One region of the Pseudomonas extremorientalis genome, then DNA from elsewhere that is predicted to be linked to it. Evidence: predicted binding sites of a transcription regulator. Region 1 holds the regulator's gene; the other holds the start of a gene.
What was found. Region 1 encodes FliA, which starts transcription of late flagellar genes. Its sites were predicted from a motif close to CTAAAGTTTNNNNNNNNNNNGCCGNTAA; they were not measured.

Region 1 (4,417 bases):
CGGGGCACGCTCACGCACCTCGCTGAACATGCCGTTGACCGCATCCAGTGCTTCGAGAATCACGTCCATCAACTCCGAATCAACGTGACGCTCACCCTTGCGCAGGATGTCGAACACGTTCTCGGCGATGTGGCAGCACTCCACCAGCTCATGGAGCTGGAGGAAGCCGGCGCCCCCTTTTACAGTGTGAAAACCGCGAAAAATTGCATTGAGCAGGTTCGCATCATCCGGTCGGCTTTCCAGCTCGACCAGTTGCTCGGACAACTGCTCTAAAATTTCGCCGGCCTCTACAAGGAAATCCTGAAGGATTTCTTCATCGGCGCCGAAGCTCATGTGGGTGCTCCTTAGAAGCCTAAACTGGATAACAGGTCATCGACATCATCTTGACCCGATACAACGTCTTCACGTTTATCGGCATGAATCTGCGGACCTTCACCCTTGGCGAGATGTTTTTGTGGATCTTTTTCCGAGAGGATCGCTTCGCGGTCATGTTCGATGCCGGCGAAACGGTCAACCTGGCCTGCCATAAGCACCAATTTGAGCAAGTTGCTTTCCACTTCGGTGACCAACTGGGTCACACGCTTGATCACCTGACCGGTGAGGTCCTGGTAATCCTGGGCCAGCAGAATGTCGTTGAGGTTGCTGGAAACCGTACGGTTTTCCTGCTCGCTGCGTGACAGGAAACCGTCGACCCGACGCGCCAACTCGCGAAACTCCTCGGCCCCCACTTCCCGGCGCATAAAGCGGCCCCAGTCGTGGCTCAGGGCCTGGGCCTCAGTGGCCATGCCGTTGACCAGGGGCGTGGCGTTTTCCACCAGGTCCATGGTGCGGTTGGCCGCCGCCTCAGTCAGCCTGACCACATAGGACAGGCGTTCGGTGGCATCGGTGATTTGCGAGATTTCTTCGGCCTGGGGCATGTGCGGGTCAATCTGGAAATTGACGATCGCACTGTGCAGCTCGCGTGTGAGCTTGCCCACTTCCTGGTACAGGCCGCGGTCACGGGTCTGGTTGAGCTCATGGATTAACTGCACCGCGTCGCCGAACTGGCCTCTTTCAAGGCTGTCGACCAACTGGTGAGCATGCTTTTTCAGGGTCGACTCGAAGTCTCCCTGTGACGTTTCTTTATGCTCCATAGCTCCCCCGCGATGGCATTAGCCGTGGATGCGTTCGAAGATTTTTTCGATCTTCTCTTTCAAGGCCAATGCCGTGAATGGCTTGACCACGTAACCGTTGACCCCGGCCTGGGCGGCTTCGATGATCTGCTCACGCTTGGCTTCGGCGGTGACCATCAGCACAGGCAGGCTGCGCAGCTTTTCGTCAGCGCGCACGTGGCGCAGCAAGTCGATACCGGTCATGCCCGGCATGTTCCAGTCCGTTACCAGAAAGTCGATGCTCCCGCTGTTGAGGATCGGAATGGCCGTAATGCCGTCATCCGCCTCGACCGTGTTTGTGAACCCAAGGTCACGCAACAGGTTTTTTATGATCCGCCGCATCGTTGAGAAGTCATCAACGATGAGGATTTTCATGTTCTTGTCCAATTCGACCTCCAAGCAGTCTTAAACGCGCCCAGCACCTGGACGCGCCATTTCAATCAACAGGCATTACACAAAAAGGACTGCCGGGGGCACCACGGGTCGAACCCGCGAAGGCCGGTTGCCCTCGCGGTATCGTCTGCAGTGTCCCCACACTGCCTGTTCAGCGCGCTCGCCACTCTCCCAAACGCCCCCGCAAGCGGGCTGCGCACTGGCTGTGCAACTGGCTGACCCGCGATTCGCTGACACCCAGGACCTCACCGATTTCCTTGAGGTTCAGCTCTTCGTCGTAGTACAGCGCCAACACCAGCCGCTCACGCTCCGGCAAATTGGCAATCGCGTCCGCCAACGCTCCCTGGAAACGCTCATCTTCCAGGTCACGCGATGGCTCCATATGAGCACTCGCGCCGTCCTCGTGCAGCCCTTCATGTTCGCCGTCCTGCAACAGGTCGTCGAAACTGAACAGGCGGCTGCCCAAGGTATCGTTCAAAATCCCGTAGTAATCGTCGAGACTCAATTGGAGTTCGGCCGCAACTTCGTGATCTTTAGCGTCGCGACCGGTTTTTGCTTCAATTGCGCGAATTGCGTCACTGACCATGCGTGTGTTGCGGTGTACCGAACGCGGCGCCCAGTCACCTTTGCGCACTTCATCGAGCATCGCGCCACGGATGCGGATGCCCGCATACGTCTCGAAACTCGCCCCCTTGCTCGCGTCGTATTTGGTCGACACTTCGAGCAGGCCGATCATGCCCGCCTGGATCAGGTCTTCGACCTGCACGCTGGCGGGCAGGCGTGCCAGCAGGTGATAGGCAATGCGCTTGACCAGGGGCGCGTAGCGCTCGATCAACTCGCCCTGGCTGTCACGGGCAGACTTCTTGTAAGCGTTGTAGCCGGTCGCTGTCATAGCACGGGTCCTGCGCTCGTCTGATGCACCAATCGCTCGACGAAAAACTCCAGATGCCCCCGGGGGTTGGCGGGCAACGGCCAGGTATCGACCTTCTGGGCAATAGCCTTGAACGCCAATGCACACTTGGAACGAGGGAATGCTTCGTAGACTGCACGCTGCTTTTGCACAGCCTTGCGCACACACTCGTCGTAGGGAACTGCGCCGACGTATTGTAAGGCGACATCGAGGAAACGATCCGTGACCTTGGTCAACTTGGCGAACAGGTTGCGCCCTTCCTGCGGACTCTGGGCCATGTTGGCCAGGACGCGGAAGCGGTTCATGCCGTAATCACGGTTAAGCAGTTTGATCAGGGCGTAGGCGTCGGTGATCGAGGTGGGTTCATCGCAGACCACCAGCAACACTTCCTGCGCGGCGCGCACGAAGCTGACCACGGATTCGCCGATCCCGGCGGCGGTGTCGATCACCAGCACGTCGAGGTTGTCGCCGATGTCACTGAAGGCCTGGATCAGGCCGGCATGCTGCGCCGGGCTCAGGTGCACCATGCTCTGGGTGCCGGAGGCGGCCGGGACGATGCGGATGCCACCGGGCCCTTGCAGCAGCACATCGCGCAGCTCACAACGGCCCTCGATCACATCGGCAAGGGTGTGCTTGGGCGTCAGCCCCAGCAGAACGTCGACGTTCGCCAACCCCAGGTCAGCATCCAGCAGCATGACGCGACGGCCAAGCTCTGCCAGGGCCAGGGACAAATTCACTGACACGTTAGTTTTTCCGACGCCACCTTTGCCGCCGGTCACCGCGATCACCTGTACGGGATGCATGCTGCCCATTTTATTTCTTTACCTTGTCTTGCTTAGACGCAGGCTACATGGCTTGGCCGCGTGAATCGCTTGCAGACCATCGATGTAGATACTTTTCACGGTGTTCATACCGTCCTCAACCTACCCGCTTCGCCGGGTTGTGGTAGAGGTCGGCGAACATATCGGCCATCGCTTCCTCGCTAGGCTCGTCTTGCATTTGCACGCTGACTGCACGGCTGACCAACTGATGACGGCGCGGCAGATGCAGATCATCCGGAATCCGCGGCCCGTCGGTCAGGTAGGCGACCGGCAATTCATGACTGATGGCCAGGCTCAGCACCTCGCCCAGGCTCGCGGTTTCGTCGAGCTTGGTGAGGATGCAACCGGCCAGGCCGCAGCGCTTGTAACTATGATACGCAGCGGTAAGAACCTGTTTCTGGCTGGTGGTTGCAAGCACCAGGTAATTTTTCGACTTGATGCCACGCCCGGCCAGGCTTTCCAACTGCATGCGCAAGGCCGGGTCGCTGGCTTGCAGGCCGGCGGTATCAATCAGCACCACGCGCTTGCGCAGCAGCGGGTCGAGGGCGTTGGCCAGGGACTGGCCCGGGTCGACATGGGTCACCGGCACATTGAGAATGCGGCCCAGGGTCTTGAGCTGCTCCTGGGCACCAATACGGTAGCTGTCCATGCTCACCAGCGCGATATTCTGAGCGCCGTACTTGAGCACGTAACGGGCGGCCAGCTTGGCCAGGGTGGTGGTCTTGCCCATGCCGGCAGGGCCGACCATGGCGATCACACCGCCCTCTTCCAGAGGTTCGATTTCCGGGGTGGCAATCATCCGCGCCAGATGGGCCAGCAACATGCGCCAGGCCTGGCGAGGCTCTTCGATCTCGGTGGTCAGGGCCAGCAGGTCGCGGGACAATGGGCCGGACAGGCCGATGCGTTGCAGGCGGCGCCACAGGTTGGCCTGTTGCGGTTTGCTGCCTTGCAACTGGTTCCAGGCCAGCGAGCCCAACTGCACTTCGAGCAGTTCACGCAAACCGTTGAGTTCAAAGCGCATCGAATCGAACACGCGCTGGTCAACCGCCGCTGCCGGGGCTGGCGCAGCAGGACGCGGCGGCTCTTTGAAGGTCGGCTCAACCAATGGCTCGGCGGCGGTCAGCGGCAGGCCAGCGAACAAC
Region 2 (4,417 bases), 1.2 Mb from region 1:
TTATACCCAAGCCAGCGCCGCTACCAGCCCCTTGGTGAACTCGGTATCCAAGGAGGAACGTGATCGGCTGATGCGCAGCAAGACAGAATACGTGGCGCTGTATTCGCTGCTCAAGGACCTGTGGCTGCCGGTCTCGCGGGACACCGGCAAGCTGCTCTACCTGCTGGCGCGCAGCAGCAAGGCGCGGGCGATTGTGGAGTTTGGCACGTCGTTCGGCCTGTCCACCTTGCACCTGGCCGCTGCGCTGCGTGACAACGGCGGCGGTGTGCTGATCGGCAGCGAATTCGAAGCCTCGAAGATTACCCTGGCGCGTGAGCACTTCATCGAAGGTGGGGTGAGTGACTTGATCCATATCCGCGAAGGCGACGCACTGGTCACCCTGGCCAGCGACCTGCCGGACAGTGTGGACTTGCTGCTGCTGGACGGCGCCAAGACGCTGTATGGCGACGTGCTGGGCCTGGTGGAAAAGCACCTGCGCCCCGGCGCGCTGGTGGTGGCGGACAACACCGATTACTGCCCTGAATACCTGGCCCACGTACGCGCACCGGAGAACGGCTACGTGTCTGTACCGTTTGCCGATGACATCGAACTGTCCATACGGCTCAGCGCCTGCTGAATGCCAACCGCGCTGCAAACACTATGAAGATCATACCAGTGGTGCGGTCCATCCACTGGATGACCTTTTCCCGGCGCAGGAAACCGGACAGCGTCTGCGTGGCACCCATCAACACCAGTGACCACACCAGGCCGAGCAGCACATGGATGCCCACCAGGCCGAACGTCCACAGGATCAACGGCTGGCCCTGGGGGATGAACTGCGGCAGGAACGACACATAGAAAATCCCCACCTTGGGGTTGAGCACATTGCCCAGCATGCCCTTGATAAACCAGTTGCCGGCCGGCTTGCCCTGCACCTCGGCGCTGGCCAGTGAGCGGCGCGGACGCAACAGCATGTTCAACCCCAGCCAGGCCAGGTACGCGGCGCCGCAGTACTTGAGCAGGTTGAAGGCGACTTCCGACACAGCGATCAGTGCGCCCAGACCGAAGGCAACCGCTGCGCCCCACAGCAGGCAGCCGGCGTTGATGCCCAGCGTAGCTTGCAGCGCCTGGCGCTTGCCTTCAACCGTCGCCGTCCTGAGCACCAGGGCTGTATCGAGGCCGGGTGTGAGCGTGAGCAGGGTGGCGGCGAAGGTGAAGGCGAGGAGGTTATCCGTGATGGACATGGGCGGGCTTCGTGATTGGGTGGAGGTGAACCCAAGCATACTATGTTGTAGTGAAGGAGATTGTTGTGGCGAGCGGGCTTGCCCCGCGTTGGGCTGCGCAGCAGCCCCATCAATGAGAGCTGCGATGTGTCAGGTATTCCTCAGTGTCTGGTTTTGGGGCTGCTATGCAGCCCAACGCGGGGCAAGCCCGCTCGCCACAGGTCACCGGTTAGCTACAGGACACCGGCTAGCCACAACAAACCGGCTAGCCAGGTGTTCAGCAAAGGCTCAGCGGTTGAACCGCTCCACCAACGCATACTGGGTGGACGCAGTGTTCGTCAGTTCCTTGCTCAGGTCCGTGGATTGACGGGCCTGGGTCGACGTCTGGTCGGCCAGTTCGGCGATGGTGGTGATGTTGCGGCTGATCTCTTCGGCTACCGCGCTCTGTTCCTCGGTGGCGGCAGCGATCTGGGTAGTCATGTCGGTGATATGCGACACCGCCTCGCTGATGCCCACCAGGGCCTGGTCGGCTTCGAGTACCCAGGCCACGCCTTCCTGGGCCTGGCGTTGACCGTTCTCCATGCTTTGCACGGCGTTGTTGGACGACGCCTGCAGTTGGGTAATCAGCCCGTGGATCTGGGTGGTGGATTGGGACGTGCGCTGCGCCAGTTGGCGCACTTCATCGGCGACCACGGCGAAGCCACGGCCTTGCTCACCGGCCCGCGCGGCTTCGATGGCGGCGTTGAGGGCCAGCAGATTGGTCTGGTCGGCAATGGCCTTGATCACGTCCACCACGCTGCCGATTTCGTCGCTGTCCCGCGCCAGTTGCGCTACGGTCGCGCCGGTTTCGCTGACCACGCTGGACAAACGTTCGATGGCCTCACGGGTGTCCCGTGCCACTTCACGGCCGCGCCCGGTCAGCACATTGGCTTGCTGGGTGGCATCCGCCGTGCGCTGGACGTGGCTGGCGACTTCCTGGGTAGTGGCGGCCATTTGGTTGACGGCGGCCGAGACCTGTTCGGTTTCGACGCGCTGGCGGTCCAGGCCCTTGGAGCTGGCGGTGGCCAACTGATCGGATTGCCCGGCCAGGGCGCTCAATTGTTCGGCACTGTCCTGCAGGCGGGTGAGGCAGGTTTTCAGGCGCGCGGCCTGGCTTTGGAACGCAGTTTCCAGGCGTGCCTGTGGCCCGCTGGCGTCGCTGTACATCTGGGCGATCAAGGCGTCCGAAGTCGAGGGTTCTACGCCCTGCAGCAGGCGCAGTGTGCTGCCTTGGCGCCAGCGTGAGCAGAGCACGCCCACCGGCACCGCGACGGCGACGGCCACGGCAATTGCGAGCGGCGCGTCGAAGAACAGACCGGCGAGACTACCGGCCACTGCGGTGGCCACGTAAGGCACGCAACCGAGTGCTGCCGGCAGCCAGGCGTCCTGGCGCGGGACGGCCGGTTTGCCTTGGCTGATCCGTTGATACAGGGCCTGGGCCCGGCGGATTTCATCGGCCGTGGGCTTGACCCGCACCGACTCGAAACCGACGACCTGGCTGCCATCGAAGATCGGCGTGACGTAGGCGTTGACCCAATAGTGATCGCCGTTTTTCGAGCGGTTCTTGACGATGCCCATCCACGGCAGGCCTTGCTTGAGCGCACCCCACATGTGCGCAAATACGGCGGGTGGCACATCCGGATGGCGCACGATGTTCTGCGGCGCGCCGATCAGGTCGGCGCGTTCAAAGCCGCTGATGTCGACAAAGGCGTCGTTGCAGTAAGTGATGACCCCTCGGACATCCGTGGCGGAGATGAGTTTTTGCGAAGGCGCGAGGGAAACCTCACGCTGTGTTACGGGCTGGTTATTGCGCATTCCGACTACTCCCTGGTTGTCCTCAGTCCATCGGCGCCAAACGCAAAAAGGTTAATCCACATTGGCCAATTCGCCAGCCATTGGTCAAAAGCCTGAAACTTCGCGGTGAAACACCTCATAATGGCGGCCATTTTTGTTTAGCCGTTATTCTGGTGTGCCCCCATGGAAATCAAGGTCAACTTTCTCGACAACCTCCGGCTTGAAGCCAAGTTCGATGACTTCACGGTGATTGCCGACCAGCCCATTCGCTACAAAGGCGATGGCTCGGCACCGGGGCCGTTCGATTACTTCCTGGCGTCGTCAGCGCTGTGCGCGGCGTACTTCGTGAAGTTGTACTGCCAGACGCGCAATATCCCCACCGACAATATTCGCCTGTCGCAGAACAACATCGTCGACCCGGAAAACCGCTACAACCAGATCTTCAAGATCCAGGTCGAGTTGCCGGCGGATATCTCCGAGAAGGACCGCCAGGGCATCTTGCGTTCCATCGACCGCTGCACCGTCAAGAAAGTGGTACAGGCCGGGCCTGAGTTTGTCATCGAAGAAGTCGAGAACCTCGACGCCGATGCCCAGGCGTTGCTGATGCCGAATTCGACTTCCGAGGGCGGCACCTATATCGCCGGCAAAGACCTGCCGCTGGAACAGACCATCGCCAACATGTCCGGCATCCTCGCAGGCCTTGGCATGAAGATCGAGATCGCGTCGTGGCGCAATATCGTGCCCAACGTCTGGTCGTTGCACATCCGCGATGCGCATTCGCCGATGTGCTTCACCAACGGCAAGGGTGCGACGAAGGAGGGCGCCCTGGCGTCGGCCTTGGGCGAGTTCATCGAGCGGCTCAACTGCAATTTCTTCTACAACGATCAGTTCTGGGGCGAGGAACTGGCCAACGCACCGTTCGTGCATTACCCGGATGAGCGCTGGTTCCAGCCAGGCCCCAACGACGAGCTGCCGAGCGAGATCCTCGATGCCTACTGCCTGAAAATCTACAACCGCGACGGCGAACTGCGCGGTTCGCACCTGTTCGATACCAACTCCGGCAATGAACAACGCGGCATTGTTTCGCTGCCGTTCGTGCGCCAGTCGGATGGCGAAGTGGTGTACTTCCCGTCCAACCTGATCGAGAACCTCTACCTCAGCAACGGCATGAGCGCCGGCAACACCCTGGCCGAAGCCCAGGTGCAGTGCCTGTCGGAGATCTTCGAGCGTGCCGTGAAGCGTGAAATCATCGAAGGCGAGTTCGCCTTGCCGGACGTACCGGCGCAGGTGCTGGCCAAGTACCCCGGCATCCTCGCCGGCATCCAGGGCCTTGAAGCCCAGGGGTTCCCGGTGTTGGTCAAAGACGCCTCCCTGGGCGGCGA

Region 2: a site for FliA is predicted at 2,566-2,593, ahead of LUU92_RS15185 (methyl-accepting chemotaxis protein). Genes of this name have one in related genera too.

What each region holds. Positions count from the first base shown of each region.
Region 1 is NZ_CP089519.1:4,576,315-4,580,731, forward strand. It holds gene LUU92_RS20490 (chemotaxis protein CheA) at 1-333, opposite strand, end outside; gene LUU92_RS20495 (protein phosphatase CheZ) at 345-1,133, opposite strand; gene LUU92_RS20500 (chemotaxis response regulator CheY) at 1,152-1,526, opposite strand; gene fliA (RNA polymerase sigma factor FliA) at 1,696-2,436, opposite strand; gene fleN (flagellar synthesis regulator FleN) at 2,433-3,266, opposite strand; gene flhF (flagellar biosynthesis GTPase FlhF) at 3,373-4,417, opposite strand, start outside.
Region 2 is NZ_CP089519.1:3,421,941-3,426,357, reverse strand. It holds gene LUU92_RS15195 (O-methyltransferase) at 1-616, shown strand, start outside; gene LUU92_RS15190 (LysE family translocator) at 603-1,223, opposite strand; gene LUU92_RS15185 (methyl-accepting chemotaxis protein) at 1,491-2,525, opposite strand; partial or broken gene LUU92_RS29360 (PAS domain-containing protein) at 2,784-3,056, opposite strand; gene LUU92_RS15180 (OsmC domain/YcaO domain-containing protein) at 3,219-4,417, shown strand, end outside.